DNA from 3 places in the Shewanella spartinae genome. Region 1 is predicted to be linked to each of the others. Evidence: predicted binding sites of a transcription regulator. Region 1 holds the regulator's gene; each other region holds the start of a gene.
What was found. Region 1 encodes sigma-54, which starts transcription at its own class of promoters, with help from an activator protein. Its sites were predicted from a motif close to GTTGGCACGNNNNTNGNNT; they were not measured.
Positions count from the first base shown of each region.

Region 2: K0I31_RS13780 (DUF3192 domain-containing protein) is a predicted target of sigma-54. The motif match lies at 1,702-1,720, and genes of this name have one in related genera.
Region 3: K0I31_RS11250 (YccF domain-containing protein) is a predicted target of sigma-54. The motif match lies at 2,327-2,345, and genes of this name have one in related genera.

Region 1 is NZ_CP080418.1:3,957,273-3,962,708, forward strand. Features, by position in the region: gene K0I31_RS17090 (KpsF/GutQ family sugar-phosphate isomerase) at 1-527, shown strand, start outside; gene kdsC (3-deoxy-manno-octulosonate-8-phosphatase KdsC) at 529-1,080, shown strand; gene lptC (LPS export ABC transporter periplasmic protein LptC) at 1,077-1,634, shown strand; gene lptA (lipopolysaccharide transport periplasmic protein LptA) at 1,621-2,166, shown strand; gene lptB (LPS export ABC transporter ATP-binding protein) at 2,163-2,894, shown strand; gene K0I31_RS17115 (RNA polymerase factor sigma-54) at 3,029-4,516, shown strand; gene hpf (ribosome hibernation promoting factor) at 4,547-4,834, shown strand; gene ptsN (PTS IIA-like nitrogen regulatory protein PtsN) at 4,837-5,280, shown strand; gene rapZ (RNase adapter RapZ) at 5,277-5,436, shown strand, end outside.
Region 2 is NZ_CP080418.1:3,151,371-3,156,806, reverse strand. Features, by position in the region: gene syd (SecY-interacting protein) at 1-449, shown strand, start outside; gene K0I31_RS13790 (Zn-ribbon-containing protein) at 504-1,277, opposite strand; gene K0I31_RS13785 (hypothetical protein) at 1,277-1,612, opposite strand; gene K0I31_RS13780 (DUF3192 domain-containing protein) at 1,760-2,131, shown strand; gene K0I31_RS13775 (DUF2789 domain-containing protein) at 2,279-2,509, opposite strand; gene K0I31_RS13770 (GNAT family N-acetyltransferase) at 2,650-3,300, shown strand; gene K0I31_RS13765 (Mpo1-like protein) at 3,293-3,592, shown strand; gene K0I31_RS13760 (DUF3301 domain-containing protein) at 5,343-5,436, opposite strand, start outside.
Region 3 is NZ_CP080418.1:2,526,763-2,532,198, forward strand. Features, by position in the region: gene K0I31_RS11235 (mechanosensitive ion channel family protein) at 1-434, opposite strand, end outside; gene K0I31_RS11240 (hypothetical protein) at 937-1,110, shown strand; gene K0I31_RS11245 (1-aminocyclopropane-1-carboxylate deaminase/D-cysteine desulfhydrase) at 1,260-2,186, opposite strand; gene K0I31_RS11250 (YccF domain-containing protein) at 2,416-2,823, shown strand; gene K0I31_RS11255 (substrate-binding periplasmic protein) at 2,894-3,739, opposite strand; gene K0I31_RS11260 (PGPGW domain-containing protein) at 3,876-4,103, shown strand; gene K0I31_RS11265 (DUF6508 domain-containing protein) at 4,257-4,634, opposite strand; gene K0I31_RS11270 (hypothetical protein) at 4,989-5,333, shown strand.

The DNA.
Region 1 (5,436 bases):
CGCTCGGACTGGCACCCACCTCGAGCACCACGGCGACGCTCGTCATGGGCGACGCCCTGGCAGTGGCCCTGCTGCAGGCCAGAGGCTTCACTAAAGATGATTTTGCCCTCTCCCACCCAGGTGGTAGCCTGGGACGCAAGCTGCTGCTCAAGGTGAGCGACGTGATGCACAAGGGTGACGACTTGCCTCTGGTGGCAGAAGATATCTGTATCACAGAGGCCCTGTATGAGATCTCCAAGAAGGGGCTCGGCATGACTGGCGTAGTCAACAGCCAGGGCCTGCTGGTCGGTATCTTCACCGACGGCGACCTGCGCCGGGTGATCGACGCCGAGATCAACCTACGTAAGACCTCCATCTCAGAGGTGATGACCCATGGCTGCGTCACCGTCAGCGAAGGCATCTTAGCCGCCCAGGCCCTCAAGGTGATGGACGAGAAAGAGATCAACGGCCTGATCGTCACCGACGAGCAGCAGAAGCCGATTGGCGCACTCAATATGCTGGACATGGTCAAGGCGGGGGTGATCTAACATGGCACATCAAGGTTTCTATGGCCCGATAACCGACGCAGTCTGGCAGAAAGCCAAACAGATCAAACTGTTAATCTGCGACGTCGACGGCGTCTTCTCCGACGGTCTGGTCTATATGAGCAACTCGGGCGACGAACTCAAGACCTTCCATACCCGCGACGGCTATGGCGTGCGCTCGCTGCTGACCAGCGACATCCCGGTGGCCATCATCACGGGGCGTAAGTCGCAGATAGTGGAAGATCGCATGACGGCCCTGGGTATCACCCACATCTACCAGGGCGTCGACAACAAACTCGAGCCTTATCAGGAGCTGCTTAACCTCTATAAGGTGGCGCCTGAGGAAGTTGCCTATATCGGCGATGACATGGTGGATCTGCCCGTGATGGAGCAGGTGGGCCTGTCTGTCTGCGTGGCCGACGGTCATCCCTATGTGCGCCAACACGCCGACATGGTTACCCATATCAAGGGCGGCCACGGCGCGTTGCGTGAACTAACGGATCTCATCCTGCTCAGCCAGGATAAGTTTGCCTCGGCCCACGGAATGAGCATATGAACAGAGTCACGCTGGCGATCATCGCCTTCTTCGGCACCGCACTGATCCTCTATTGGCAGGTTCAGTCGAAAAAGGGCAGCGAAGAGCTGGCCCTGGATAATGTCGATCGTCCCGACTACATAGTCCGGGATCTCAAGAGCGTGCAATACAATGATGAGGGTGGTATCAACAGCCGGGTATCGGCCAGTCACATGGAACACTACGCCGAACGCAACCAGACCTACTTTACCCAGCCCATCTATCTGGTCTACCCCGACAACGGCGATGCCCAGTGGCGCCTGAGATCCACCAAGGGCACATTGGACAAAAATAGCGGACGGGTCACCCTGGAAAATAATGTTATCATTGATGCCATTAGCCCAGAGGAACCGATTCAGACCATAGAGACCACCTATCTGGAGCTGGATCTCAATACTATGATTATGACATCCGACAGAAGCATTCGGATCACAGGGCGTGATTTCCTCATCACGGGGGAAGGCTTATATGCCGATCTCAACGCCCAAAATATCAAACTGACGAGTCAGGTAGAAGGAACATATGAAACTAAATAGCCTTATTCTTGCGGGCCTGCTGCCCCTGGTCAGTGTTGGCGCCTATGCCAAGGTGAACGACCTGCTGCAAGAGGTTAAGATCTCTGCCGCCAGCCAGGAAGCCGACATTAAGAACAACCAGATCATCTTCCACGGTCCGGTCGAGGTCACCCAAGGCTCAATCAAGATATTGGCCAGTGAACTACGCGCCTTCAGCAAAGAGAAGAACAGCGGCAAAATACTGATCGCCACCGGTAATCCGGCCACCTACTCTCAGGTGATGGAAGATGGCCGTCCAGCCTCGGCCAGCGCCAAGGAGATACGTTACGAGCTTTCCAGCCGCACCCTGACACTGATCGGCGACGCCACCCTGGAACAGGAAGGCAGCCAGGTCACGGGCTCACAGATCCGCTACAACATAGAGCAGCAACAGCTGATCGCCGAGAGCACAGGCAAAGACAGAGTGATCACCATCATTCAGCCTGAGAACTATCAGGAACAGATCCAGCCAGAGCAGAAGCCCGAGAAGAAACCAGAACAGGAAAAACAATGACAGACCTGATCTTGAAGGCGGAGAACCTCGCCAAGAGCTATAAGAGTCGTGCCGTTGTCCAAGACGTGAGCCTCACGGTAAAGACCGGGCAGATCGTCGGCCTGCTGGGGCCAAACGGCGCCGGCAAGACCACCACCTTTTACATGGTCGTCGGCCTGGTACAGAGCGACAAGGGCCGCATCTTCATCGACGATGACGACCTGACGCTAGACCCCATGCACCTGCGCGCCCGCAAAGGCATAGGCTACCTGCCCCAGGAAGCCAGTATCTTCCGTAAGCTCTCGGTGCGGGACAACATCATGGCCGTGCTCCAGACCCGCAGCGATCTTAATAACGATGGCCGCGAAGAGGAGCTGGAACACCTGCTGGAAGAGTTTCACATCACCCATATCCGTGACAGCCACGGCATGGCGCTCTCGGGCGGTGAACGTCGCCGGGTGGAGATCGCCAGGGCGCTTGCCGCCAACCCTAAGTTTATTCTTCTCGACGAGCCGTTCGCCGGGGTCGATCCCATCTCGGTTATCGACATCAAGAAGATCATCGAGCAGCTCAAGAATCGCGGCCTGGGGGTGTTGATCACCGACCATAACGTGCGCGAAACATTAGACGTCTGTGAGAAAGCCTATATCGTCAGCCATGGTAATCTAATCGCCGAGGGCACACCCGCCGAAATCTTAGACAACCAGCAAGTACGAGCAGTGTACTTAGGTGAACAATTCAAGCTATAGTTAATCTTATAATGGGGCCACAGAGGAAAAACCACGCGTTAATTGTGGCCTTAGGCACTATCCGATATATTTGTCCGGCACATATAGCCAGAGCTTTCTCATTTTATAATTAGAAACAAGGGAATAGCAGTACGATGAAAGCGTCACTTCAGCTCAAAATGGGTCAGCATCTCACCATGACGCCCCAGCTACAACAGGCCATACGTCTGTTGCAGTTGTCGTCATTAGAGTTGCAGCAGGAGATCCAGCAAGCATTAGAATCCAACCCGCTACTGGAGTTGGATGAAGAGCAGGAGAGCGCCAGCATCGAGCTGCAAGACGATAGCGTCGGCGACAGCTTCGACAACAAGTACGACGACAAGATAGAGCTGGATTCGAGCCAGGATAACTCAGGGGTCGAGACCTCAGACGCCCTGACTCAAGACTCAATGCCAGACGAGCTGCCGGTGGATACCACCTGGGATGAGGTCTACACTGCCTCGCCAAACTCAAGCTCGGGCGCCATGCGCGACGACGACATGCCTTTTCAGGGCGAGACCAGCGAAGGTCTTTACGAACACCTGGAATGGCAGAAGAACCTGACCCCTTTTTCCGATAACGATCTGGCCATCGCCACCGCCATCATCGACGCCATCGACGAACGCGGTTACCTCACCCAGACCTGTGAAGATATTCTCGAGGCCATGGGCGACCCTGAGATCGAACTCGACGAGGTAGAGGCGGTGCTCAAACGGGTACAACACTTCGACCCTATTGGTGTGGCCGCCCGTGATCTCAGCGAATGTCTGACCATTCAGCTGGCCCAATACAGCGACGATACCCCACACATCGCTAACGCCCGTATGCTGATCAAGGAGCACCTGGATCTCATCGCCGGACGCGACTTCCGTCTGCTGATGCGCAAGACCAAGCTCAAGGAAGATGAGCTGAGGGATGCCATCGCCCTGATACAGACCCTGAATCCCCGTCCCGGCCTCGCCATCACCGCCAGCCGCGACGAGTACGTGATCCCGGATGTGACCGTCACCAAGAAGAAGGGACGCTGGGTGGTCGAGCTTAACCCAGACAGCATGCCCAAGATCAACGTCAATCAGCAGTATGCCGCCATGGCCCGCAGCACTAAGAGTCAGGCGGATGGCCAGTTTATTCGCGGCCACCTGCAGGAAGCCAAATGGTTCCTCAAGAGCCTGGAGAGTCGCAACGAGACCCTGCTCAAGGTGACCAACTGTATCGTCGACTTCCAGCAAGGCTTCTTCGAATTTGGCGAAGAGGCAATGAAGCCCATGGTACTGAACGACATCGCCGAGGCGGTGGAGATGCATGAATCCACCATCTCGCGTGTGACCACGCAAAAATATATGCATACCCCGAGAGGGATCTTCGAGCTTAAATACTTCTTCTCCAGTCACGTCGGTACCGACGATGGCGGAGAGTGCTCTTCTACAGCAATACGTGCCTTCATCAAGAAGCTGGTTGCTGCGGAAAACCAGAAAAAGCCATTGAGCGACAGCAAGATGGCTCAACTCTTGGCCGAACAGGGGATTAAGGTGGCTAGACGCACCATTGCCAAGTATCGCGAGGCAATGCTTATACCGCCCTCGAATCAGCGCAAGAGCTTATAAAACAAACCTGGAAACTGGAGGACTATCTTTATGCAAATAAACCTGACTGGGCACCATATCGAGATCACCCAATCTCTACGAAGCTACATCGAAGAGAAATTCACAAAGCTTGAACGTCATTTCGATCAGATCAATAATGTGCACGTTGTATTAAATGTCGAAAAGTTGCAACAGAAGGTTGAGGCAAAGTTACATCTCCGTGGCGGAGAAGTGTTCGCAACATCCGAACATGCGGACATGTATGCCGCGATAGACTCCCTGATTGACAAACTCGATCGTCAGGTCATTAAACACAAAGAGAAGCTTACTAAACATTAACGATGGAACTGAGTACCATCCTGCGGCCGGAGTGCACCACCTGCGCCACTCCGGGCAGTAAGAAAAAGGTACTGGAGCTTATCAGCGACTTAGCCGCTGTCCAGTACCCCACCCTCTCCTCTCAAGAAATATTTGAAAGCCTTCTGGCTCGAGAGAAAATGGGCAGCACAGGTATAGGCAATGGTATCGCGATTCCTCACGGACGGCTGACTAACATAGATCAACCCGTGGCCGTACTGGTGAAATGTGCTGAACCAATCGCATTCGATGCCATTGACAATCAGCCCGTCGATATCCTTTTTGCGTTATTGGTGCCCGCAGATCAATGCGAGCAACATCTTAGCACCCTGGCCGCTATGGCCGAGAAGCTCAATGATAAGGCGATCATGAAGCAGCTAAGAAAGACCCAAGATGAATCCGAACTCTATCAGGTGATCACCCAATGAAATTGGTTTTGGTATCCGGACGCTCAGGATCGGGAAAATCCGTCGCACTCAGGGTCCTAGAAGATCTAGGCTACTACTGTGTCGACAATCTGCCCTTGCAGATGATGGAATCCCTGCTGGAGCAGCTCAAGGGACGCAGCGATCTCGTGGCCATCA
Region 2 (5,436 bases), 810 kb from region 1:
ATGCCCTCTCAATCACACTGCATCCAAGCATACAGGCCTTCTACGGGCGTTACTTTGCGGCGCCGTTGATGTTTGACTCAGACTTTGGTGAGGGTGAGTTGTTGCAGCCCTGGAACCAACAAGATTTCGAATATCTGCAGCAAAACCTTATCGGCCATCTGATGATGAAGCAGAAGCTGAAACAGCCTGCGACCTGGTTTATCGGTGTGCTTGGGGAGGGGGATGAGATGCTGGTGGTGGAGAACGAGACCGGCAGCGTCTGGATAGAGATCCCAGGGGAGCAGCCACATCGTCAACTGGCCGCTAGCCTGGAGGATTTTATCGCCTCTCTTCGCCCGCGAGTCTGCCCGCCACAAAAGCCGGTCGAAGCGCCTATGCCCGAGACGGATCATCCCGGGATTTGGCAACGACTCAAGACCATGTGGCGGCACCTAGGCTCAAGGAGATAGTCGGCGTGCTAAAAGATAATTAGCTCGCGAGAAGAGAGTGAGCGCGAAACGCCATTAGAGATGATCCCATGAGATGTTGGAGACGACGCGGCAGTTGTCGCACCTGAAGTGGAACAGATCCAACAAAGGGGTTTCCAATAGCCAGTGAGTGTTGCCGCAGCGTGGACAGGGCCTTTGCTGCTCGGCGGCCAGGCTCTCGCCGCCCACGCGGTATAGGTAGTAGTAGGTGGGGATCTTGGTGAGGTATTCGATGCGTCCACGCAGATCCCAGCCACGGCGAAACAGGTCGCTGTCACACTGGCTCAATTCATCTAAGGCGGCGAACTCTGCCTTGGTGGCCGCCGCCATCTGCAGCTCATCGCAGGCCTGCCATTCGGTTTGCCACTTGATCACCCGCTTGTGATCGCCGTTGAAGGTCGCGGGGATCTGATACAGGGGAATGGGTTGCAGGGTATCGCCGTTTCGTAGCGGCGAGCACATGTGTACATAGCTGGTGTAGAGCAGTTGCCAGCTGGGGGTCTCTGTGCTGCTGACTTCAGAGTTGATATCCTGGCCGATATATTTTTCCCTTGGATGCAGCAGCTTAGCCTGGGTGAGCTCCTCGAGGGCATAGTTGACCCAGGGGCTGTTGAAGCGTTTGGCTAGGCTACTCTTTTCTGGCAGCAGCAGGCGCACCCTGAACTCCCCTTCGTTGAAGGCCACGGCAAATTCACGGCCTAGTACCTGGCCATTGGCCCGGTAGGCTTCCAGCAGACCATTAATCGCGCGTTCGGCGGCCGTGATAGTGGTGTTGTCAAAACACTCGAATCTGAGTTCCACCACGTGCATCAGCGAGGGTCCTTGTCGTTTAATTTGGCTTCGAGTTCGCTGATACGCTCAACCAAGGCCTGTTGATTGGCTGTGAGCCTGGCAACCTGCTCGGCGAGCTGGGCCAGCGTTGGCATAGCGTCGTCGCTTTGGACATTTGCTGCTGGCGCGCTTGTGGTTACCACTATCGCCGCCTGCTCATCGGCTGACATAGATTTAAAGCGTTGTAATCCTTGAACCAGGATAGGCATGGGAAGCGAGTTGCCCAGACTTGCCTTGATCAATGCCAGGCTGGGAGGCTTACCCGCCAGACTCAATTTACGTGCGGCGACCAGCACCTGTTCGAGTGGACTCATGATTGGTGAAATTCCTTACTTTTTAGCCTGACAGACATACACTCGAACCTTTGATTGTTACAAGGTATTGAAAAATATGGATATGTCTGTTTGGCATAAGCTTTGCTTTACCTGAATCCAGTTATAATAGATAAACAGGACGTGAAAGTGAAAACAAAATTAATAACAGCATTGGTCTTCGGCGCGACCAGTTTAGTGCTATCTGGGTGTGTATTGAATGTGGGTGAAGGTGACAAGGGCTGGAGCACGGGTAATTCTTGGGAGCGCGTGCAGGAGCAAAATCGCGTGAATTTGTCTAAGTTGTCCTTGGGGATGACGCGCGATCAGGTGATGACGCTTATGGGCACCGCCGATTTTAACGAGGCCTATACCAAGCAAGATAAGACGATCAACGTGCTCTACTACCGTACCCAGCGTACGCGGGAAGATGGCACCACCACCAAGGATGAATGCACGCCTATCGTGATCACAGACAATCGCGTCGTGGGCTGGGGTGAGAAGGCCTACCACAACATGTAATGGATACTCTTTAGTAAAAAGGCAAGCCAGTTCGGCTTGCCTTTTTTGTATAAGCCATTCACAAGTGAGACTTTTCGAAGCCAATTTTTAAGCCTATTCTTTAGTCCCAGATACCCGAGTCATAAGAGGATGTTTAAGCCTCGCTATCTAAGTGCGAAGCTGGGCATCGAGGTGATCGATCACCTCTGTCCACATGGCATCTTCTGCTAAGGCTTCGGCTAAAAAATTCCTCTGGGCCTGGGTCCAAAAGGGGGCCTCGGCGATATGGATCTCCGCGGCGATGGAATGCTGCTTGATGAAAGCCTCAACGGCATCGGGTTCACTCGGCAGGCCGAGTTGGTCAAATAGGGTGGCTAGATCCGGTTGTGTGATGTCCATCTTATCCCTCGCTTGTTGATGATGAGGTGCTTCTATTTAGTATGCGATAAATTGATAAAGTTTCGAATCGATTAAAGTTTGCACTTTTTTACAAGCTTGTTACATTGGACCATGTTGATCTGGATCAAGGAATAACAGCAATGATGACAACAGCTACCCCACCTGTTAACGAAACCTATAAAGCTGTCTATTTAACCGCCGAAGACCTACGCGTCGCCGCCTCGATTCTCTATAACGCCTACCATGACGACCCCTTCTTTATTGCTGCCCTGCATAAGGGAGACAAGGCGCAATATGAGCAGAAGCTACGCGGTGCCATTCGCGAGGAACTGCACACCCTGTGGCAAGAGGAGCAGGCATTGATTGGCCTGTTTGAGGAGGAGCGCCTGATTGGCTTGGCCTGTATCGTGACCCAGCAGGTGCCATTGGGGGAGGCCAGATACTGGCATTGGCGCCTGAAGATGTTGTTGAGCGCCGGCTGGCAGTCGACCCAGGCGCTGATGAAGAAAGAATCTTCGATTCTAGAGCATCTACCCAGCACTCAATGTGGCATATTGCAGTTTATTGCCGTCACACCGATCGAGCAGCATAAGGGGTTAGGTAGACGTTTGATCCAGGCGGTGATGAGCTGGTGTGACGAGCAACCCGAGCTCGAAGGGGTTGGGGTTTATGTGACCCAAGATGATCATGCCCACCTGTTTTCCTCCATGGATTTTGCCCCCATCGAGCGCCTCGTTATAGGCGGCGTGCCGGGCGAGCTGCTTTTCTACCGGAGCCCTGAGATTGAGTAAGCGCTACACCAGCTTCAAAGACTTCTATCCCTTCTACCAGTCGCAACATAGGGATCCCAGATGCCGCGCCTTGCATTATGTGGGGAGCCTGTCAGTGATCGCGCTCCTGGTGGTGGCCTTAGTGCTGGCCAAGTATTGGCTACTCTGGCTGCTGCCTGTTCTGGGTTATGGCGCAGCCTGGATAGGGCATTTCGTGTTTGAGCGAAACCGGCCGGCAACCTTCGAGTACCCTTTATACAGCTTCTTTGCCGACTGGGTTATGTTGGCCCAGTGGCTAACGGGCCGTCGATGACAGCTTTATCCCGCGACTGTCACGGGGGAGGTCGTGTGATCACAGACATCATTATAAAACCCTTAAGATGTGCCTACTCACAATTTGCCAAGCCGTTTGTGAGAGATCGCTTACAAACATGTGAGTCTTTCTCCTGAAATTAACCCTGTTTTCGCCTGCGGATATTTGAATATCATTAATGTTCAATAAGTTAACTGCATATTTGTCTTTGGCTAAAATTTAAGCTGTTCACAATTGTTTTTGATGGCGTACATTCTGGCGCAGCGGTAAGTATACTGAACTCAAGTTAAGGAGCTTACTTAAGCAATACGGACGGCGAAGGAAAGCCAAGGATAGCAAGATTGTCGAGGAAGCGAGAATCTTAGCGTCAGGGATGAGAGCAGGATGCTTTAGGACGATAGGCGATAGGGATTATCGCGAAATGGACTTCAGCTAAATGGACTGTTTCTAAAAGGATTGTCACTCAAGGGATTGTGAGTGTAACCAAGGATGTTTATCAAGGAATTGCTTACCAGGGAACAGGTAAGAGTAAGCATAATTGGATAATGGCAGGACGCGTTGGAGCCCATAGGATGTGGGAGCGTGGTTGAATGAGTCGACCACCCAGGGAAGAATAAGACAGGATGTCTCAGGAATTGGAGACGGCAGGACGCCGATGTGATCAGGATGATGCAGGGAGCACGGCGATAGCAGGATGGCTAACACAAGAGTATAGAAAGGCGCACTATAAAGTGCGCCTTTTCTTTTTCTGCTCGATTTTTTTAGCCCTTCTTTTTAGCTGGGGAATCCAGAGTTCTGGGGGCATTGAGTGAAAGGTTTTGCTGGAGTTGGCCTTTGCTCACAGAAAGTGCCCGCCGCCGTGTGAGACATCTCTTACATTGATGTGCGAGATAAAGCTGATAACATGCTGTCTATATCTGTAACCTTGCTTATTTATTATTAAATTCATGCGCTTACTGTTAATTACCAAGATGGCAATAATGTGACTCCTTAAGCAGAATTTTTTCCATCCCTATTATTGGGCGACAGGGACACTAGAATTAACAGTGTTCAAGGATGAATGCGCAGGGAAGGGTCAGGATGACCTACACATCATCAGGATGATGATGGCAAGGATGGTACAAGGATGGCAACTCACGGAAGAGTCGACAACTAGGGAAGGCCGAACACTCACGGATGATGGATATCTACCTAGGATGGTAGATGACAAGGAGTGTAGGAAAGGAATCCCAAGGAAGAGACTGGACATGCTTAGGGATTAAGCAAACTTGGTAAATGGATGATCAAGCTCAGGGACGGTACCTTAGTATGGAAGTGCTAAAAGGTACAAGGAATAGATGGACCAAGGAAGATGCAAGGAGCATAAATTCGCAAGGATGGAGCAGGGAGCACTAAAATAGCTGGATTGCTTAGCGAAAAAGATAGAAGGCGCGACTCTTAATTGAGCCGCGCTTTTTCTTTATCTGGGTTTTAGAACAGTAGCTCTGTTGTAATGGCAGGTGCCTGGATTTATACCAATCACGGTAAGTAAGTGATCAGAAATAGCGCGGGAAAAACGTTCGAGAATAAGGCAGCATTTTTTGATAAGTAGTTATTCTACAATCAAAAATGATAACACCGTTATCGGACGTTTTAACAAGCTAGCATGATCAGTTATTTACTACGATTGGTATTATGCATGGCTGCAGACTGACTGTTAATTTGAGTAAGCATTGGAATGCGAGGCAGCCGTCGATGCGTGCTTGATGGCTTATTTGCAGCCGCCAGAGTTGCAACCGCCGCGACTGCCACAACTGCCGCCGACCGAACCTCGTGCCTCTGGGGCTTGCAACCATTCGGGTTCG
Region 3 (5,436 bases), 1.4 Mb from region 1:
TGCAAGGCGACCCGGCCGAAGAGATCCCGATAGGCAGGAAGCTGATCGTTATCCTGTCCCAAAGGGGTATCGTTAAGCTGTCCCAGGTCGAGCCAGAGATTACGCTCTATGATCAGCTGTAGCTGCTTAGCATATTCGGCGCCTTTGCTGGCCGACATCCCCTCGGGCAGGTAACGCAGATCCAGATATTCTGCCGCCTTCTCATAATCCTGCTCATAAACCGCCGCCATAAAGCCTTCTACCGTGCCCCTGGGGGTATCACGCTGCAGGCTGTCCTGATAATCGAAGTGCTCAACCGAGCGCACAAATTGGCTCTGACCACTGTCGGCGGCGGCATCGCTTAAGGCCCCCACCAAACTATTTGGCGCCGCGCTCCAGGCGCTGCCGACAAAAAAACTCATCACCAACATAAACTGCCAAACAACAAAGCGCATCCCAGTCCCCTTAATTGTTAACAAGCGCCTAGAAATATTAGCATTTATTCCTAAATTGCACAGTAGAAAGCTAAGCAGGAACGGGCCTTTTCATCGCCATGGGCGTGGTCAAATCGACAGAATTGATTAAATATTGACAAGTACGGCGCCGAGATTATAATGCGTCACTTCTGCAGTACCCTGCTTTAAGTTTTCTGCCTTCAAGTTTTGCATCGCTAGACTCCAGGTCATTACCCAGATCATTACATAGTCATCGCTTCAACAACTCGCAGTTTTATCGTCACACTATTGTCATTTATTGATGATTTACTGTGTCCAATCCGGTGAAAAGCCCCCGTTTAGGGCGCAAGCAACGGCTTTAGCGAGGCAGATCACTTGATTATTTAAATTAGGCTGGGTAGTCTCAGAAAGGATTTAATTCATCTTTCGCAACAGCTAAGGATCTATTATTTGTTAAATTTTTACTGCCACAAGGCAGTTATAGTAATAAGGAGTATGGCCTATGTCGTACAAAGTTAACGGTCATGAGATCACGGTAAACTTCCCGGTGGACTCAATTTCAGTCAACAAATCCTCTATCGCATTTACCGATAGCCTAGGAAAAAACAAACAAACTTTTGCTAAGCGTACCGACGCCCTGCAATTTATGAAATGGTTGCTCTCAAGCAACAAATAACCCCCACGCTATTCGATACACCTCCTCTCACACGTATCGAAGGTTGCCCAGGCAACAAGTAGGATTGACCCCATTCGTCAACGACTCAGCAGGTAACATTTGGCTCAGGTTGTACCCCTTTCACAGGTACCGACCTGGCCAAATGGCATTTATCTCTCTAGCTCACCAAACTTACGCCTATACCTAGGCAGCATAGATTGATTACCCAGCAGGCCCCCTTGGTGCAGATAGAGCACGGGCGCAGCTAACCCCTGTTGCCACAGCTGCTTGAGGCAAAGCCAGCCCAGGGGATCGTAGAGCAGCTCAAACGCTATCCCCGTCGACTCGAGTTCATGCCACATCTGGTAAAACTCAGGGTACAGCTTGCCAAAGTGGTAGCGCTTAGCGGCCGGGACTATCTGAGGATGCAGCGCTTCGTCTTGCTCAAGCGCTAAAAATTGCTTCTTAAGATACTCATCACCCCCCACCACGGCGCAGGTCATGACGCTGATGCTGGGATCTATAGCTAGGAACTGTTTCTGCAGATAGAGCGCCGTGGTGCCTGTGCCGGATGGCAGAAACACCACTAACTCGTTAAGGGGCTGCGCGCTTTTCCAACTGGCTATCTCGCGGGCAAGCTGGGCAACGCCCGGCTCGGCAAAGGCGCAGCGCCCGCCTTCTGGCACAAACAGCTGCTCATCGCTGCCCGTCAACACCCTTTGCCTTATATAAGCTTCGCTATCCAATCCATCTCGATCCGTCTTTCTTGAGAGATCTATTATGTTGGCGCCGTTATCTAACGCGGCCAGGTAGTTGCCGCAGGGGTGCTCCGTCAGATAACCGGGGAGATGGTCCACGTAGAAATCCAGCCGCCACCCCTTGAGCTTAGCCAGGGCCGAAAGCGAATAGAGGGAGTTGGCCTGGGGCGAGCCATAGCCAATCAGTTGCCTAACAGAGGGGAAGTCGTTCTCGAGGAAATAGGCAAACTTACGCGCCTTATTACCGGAAAACTCGGCATGCAGCAGATCGTCGCGCTTCACATAGACCTTGTGCTCCCCAAGGTAGACAGCCTCTACGGGCGTGTGGCTAAGCTTCATGTTATCGGGCCTGAATGAAATGACGCGCCAGAGTGTACACCCTTTAACGGCAAATGCGTAATTTGACCGACTTTTGGCATATTATGTCAACACTCCAGAATCACACCAACACAATAATCAATAAAAACATAGAGATATAACATGGCATGGTTTTCGCTTATTCCCTAGTAGATCTAATTTAAGGCCAATGCCTTAACAACAATAAAAGCACTGCAACAAGGAGCTCTTCATGGCACTACTGCACTTAATCTTTAATATTGCATGGTTTATTTTAGGCGGATTCGTGATGGGGCTGGCCTGGTGGCTGGCAGGCCTGCTCTGTTTTATCAGCATCATAGGCATCCCCTTCGGACGCGCCTGTTTCGTTATCGGTGAGATGGCCTTCTGGCCCTTTGGTCAGCAAAACGTTAATCGCCGTGCGCTGCAAGGGGTCGATGATATCGGTACTGGCCCGCTCGGCATGGTAGGTAATATCGTCTGGTTCCTGCTATTTGGGATCTGGCTTGCCATCGGTCATATCACCCACGCGCTGGCCTGTTTCGTCACCATCATAGGGATCCCTTTTGGCATTCAGCACCTGAAACTGGCGCTGCTGAGCCTGACCCCTATAGGGCAGACAATCACGGCCAAGGCTTGATTCAAGGTCAGATGAGGAGAGCGGCAGTATCGACGGTTGAACCGAATCAGGATAACTACTATGCGACGAACTAGAGGCTTTGCAGATAATCTTTGAGGAGCTGCTCGACTTGGATACGGGCCAGGCCTGCGTTATAGATCTCTCGCCACCTGCGCCCCTCTGGAGTGTTTCTAAAGGCGATATAGAGCTGTTTCGACTCCAGCAACTGCTTATTAAATTGCAGCCTGGTCTTGAGTTCGCTCAGGTGTGGCTGTTCGATGAGAAACTGATAAACATAGAGATCCATGACGGCGCCCTGAACCCTTCCAGTGGCCACCTTGCGGATATTGTGTTCATCTGAGCTTACCAGCTCTACCGGCTGGGCACCGATGGCAATCATCTCATCGAGCGCCTGGGTGTTCACATAGTCTCTGACCACGCCCAAGGTGTAGGCATTGAGGTCCTGCACCCGCGACCAGGTAATGGGGTGCTGGCTCTGCTCCAAGATCCCAAGGGGACTCTGTCCCATGGAGTCGGAGAAGATGAATTTATCGGTTGGGTGATGATACTCGGGGAAATAGCCCTGATAGCCAGAGTCGTCCCGGGTCACCACACGCACTGTGCGGCTCCAGGGGAAATAGTCCACCTGAAGCTCATGACCCATGGCGGCAAGTGCGGCTCTGGCCACCACCACACAGGCGCCGCCATCCTTCAGCGTCGGCCCCGAATAGGGTGGCCAATTTAAAGAGGAAAGCTTGAGTGTCTCGGCCTTCGGGGCTGAAACAACACACAACAAGGTAGCGATGAAGATGGAGACAAGCAGTAAATGGAAGCGTCGTAGCGCCCCTGGCCATAGCTTTACTGGCAATAGCGGCGTAGAGAGCAAGGCCTGCCTATTAGCGTTTTTTATGCTTAAGTTAAAGCCGCCTGTTCTCATCAACACCCTTCCCCCGAATCACTGTTTCGCCGCACTCCATCGCGCCATAGATGTCCTTTTGTTACACATTTTCACTGGCATGGATAAACAAGATGATGCAAAACAAGTATAGGAGAGAAGGTCAAATGAGGTATTTATGCTGAGAAAAACCTTGGTCACCGTCATCGGCGGCGCACTTTGTCTACTCGGGTTGGCGCTGGTTATCTTGCCTGGCCCGGCCTGGTTACTGCTGCCCATAGGACTTGCTGTATTAAGCCTGGAGTATCACTGGGCCAGAGGCTGGCTAAAGAAGAGCCAGAAACAGATGACCCGCAGCGCCGCCTGGCTTGACGCCAAGGTGCGCGATTGGCGTTACAGCCGCTAATATGCGGCTATGTGCCACCATTAGCGCTATTTCCCACCAATAGGGCTTATTTCCCACCAATGAAGGCTTGGGCGCTAAGGCGTCTTATGCCAATAAAGGGTGGCAAACCAACAAAAACTAAGCCAAGACAAAGAGTTGGGCCAGCACAAAGAGTTAAGCCAGCACAAAGAGGTCGCGCCCGCAGCTCTTATGAGTCAATACGTTGAGCCGCTCCAGAATCGCCAGCAACACCCCTTGCCTGCGCATATTTTCCAATACGCCTCGGCTGAAGCGCTCCAAGCGGCTCATGGCGGTTAACAGTAAGCGGCACTGATAAAAGCTCGCCTCGCGGATATAATCTGGCTTATCGACCAGATGAGCATTTTGGTACCACTCCTGCCAGTTGAGGGTATCGAGTAACAGTCCCTGCTGAGCAAGCTGCTCGACAAAGCCCTGCATCGTCAGCTGACTGCTGGCCTGATCGCCACGGGCAAACTGCGTGGCATATTGAGAGTAGAGATTTGCTATCTGCAAAGATATTACACTTTTCATATCGCACTCCTTAGTCCCAAGGACAGGTTGCCCTTAGCGGCCCCCATTGCCCTAACGCCTTTCGCCTTACTTTCTAGGCGTTTACCTGACTTCACATCTCATAAAACGCTTGCTGAGCCTTATAAGAAGACATTCGCTAAGCCTCTTACCTAGAGAATTTGCATACTCCGTACCACAGCTTACCTAGGAGGCTAATAGCCTGGTGAGCCCGGCGCTTTATCAATGACTTAACTCCAGGTTAATGAGAAGATGCTGAATACAAGCTGAACATGGCTAAGGTCCTGACTGGCTGGACATTGACGGGGCGAGACCATATGCTAGCTGAGAACGCAATGATTGCGCTGGAGAATTCAGATGAAGAAATACACCACAGGCGTTAGCCTTATCCTACTGGGACTGTCTATCGGTTTTTCGCCGCTAACCCTGGCTAAAAACGATAAGCATGAACACGGTGCCAAGGCCCATAACGAAAAGAGCCTGCCACCTGGATTGCAGAAGAAGGTGGCCCGCGGCGAGCCGCTACCACCGGGCTGGCAGAAGAAACTGCACAAGGGCGATTACCTGTCTGATGACTATTATGATCGCGGCAAGATCCATGTGCCTATCGACCGTGATGGCAACATCACCATAGATGTCGATGGCACCTTTATTAAGCTGCACGACAAGACACGTCGTATCCTCGATATTATTAACGACTAGCTATTATTAACGACTAGCTATTATAAGCGACTAGCTTGCAATTAAGACTAGCCATATTGAAAAGCGAACTTAACGGCTCGCTTTTTTGATCTAAAAATATCGG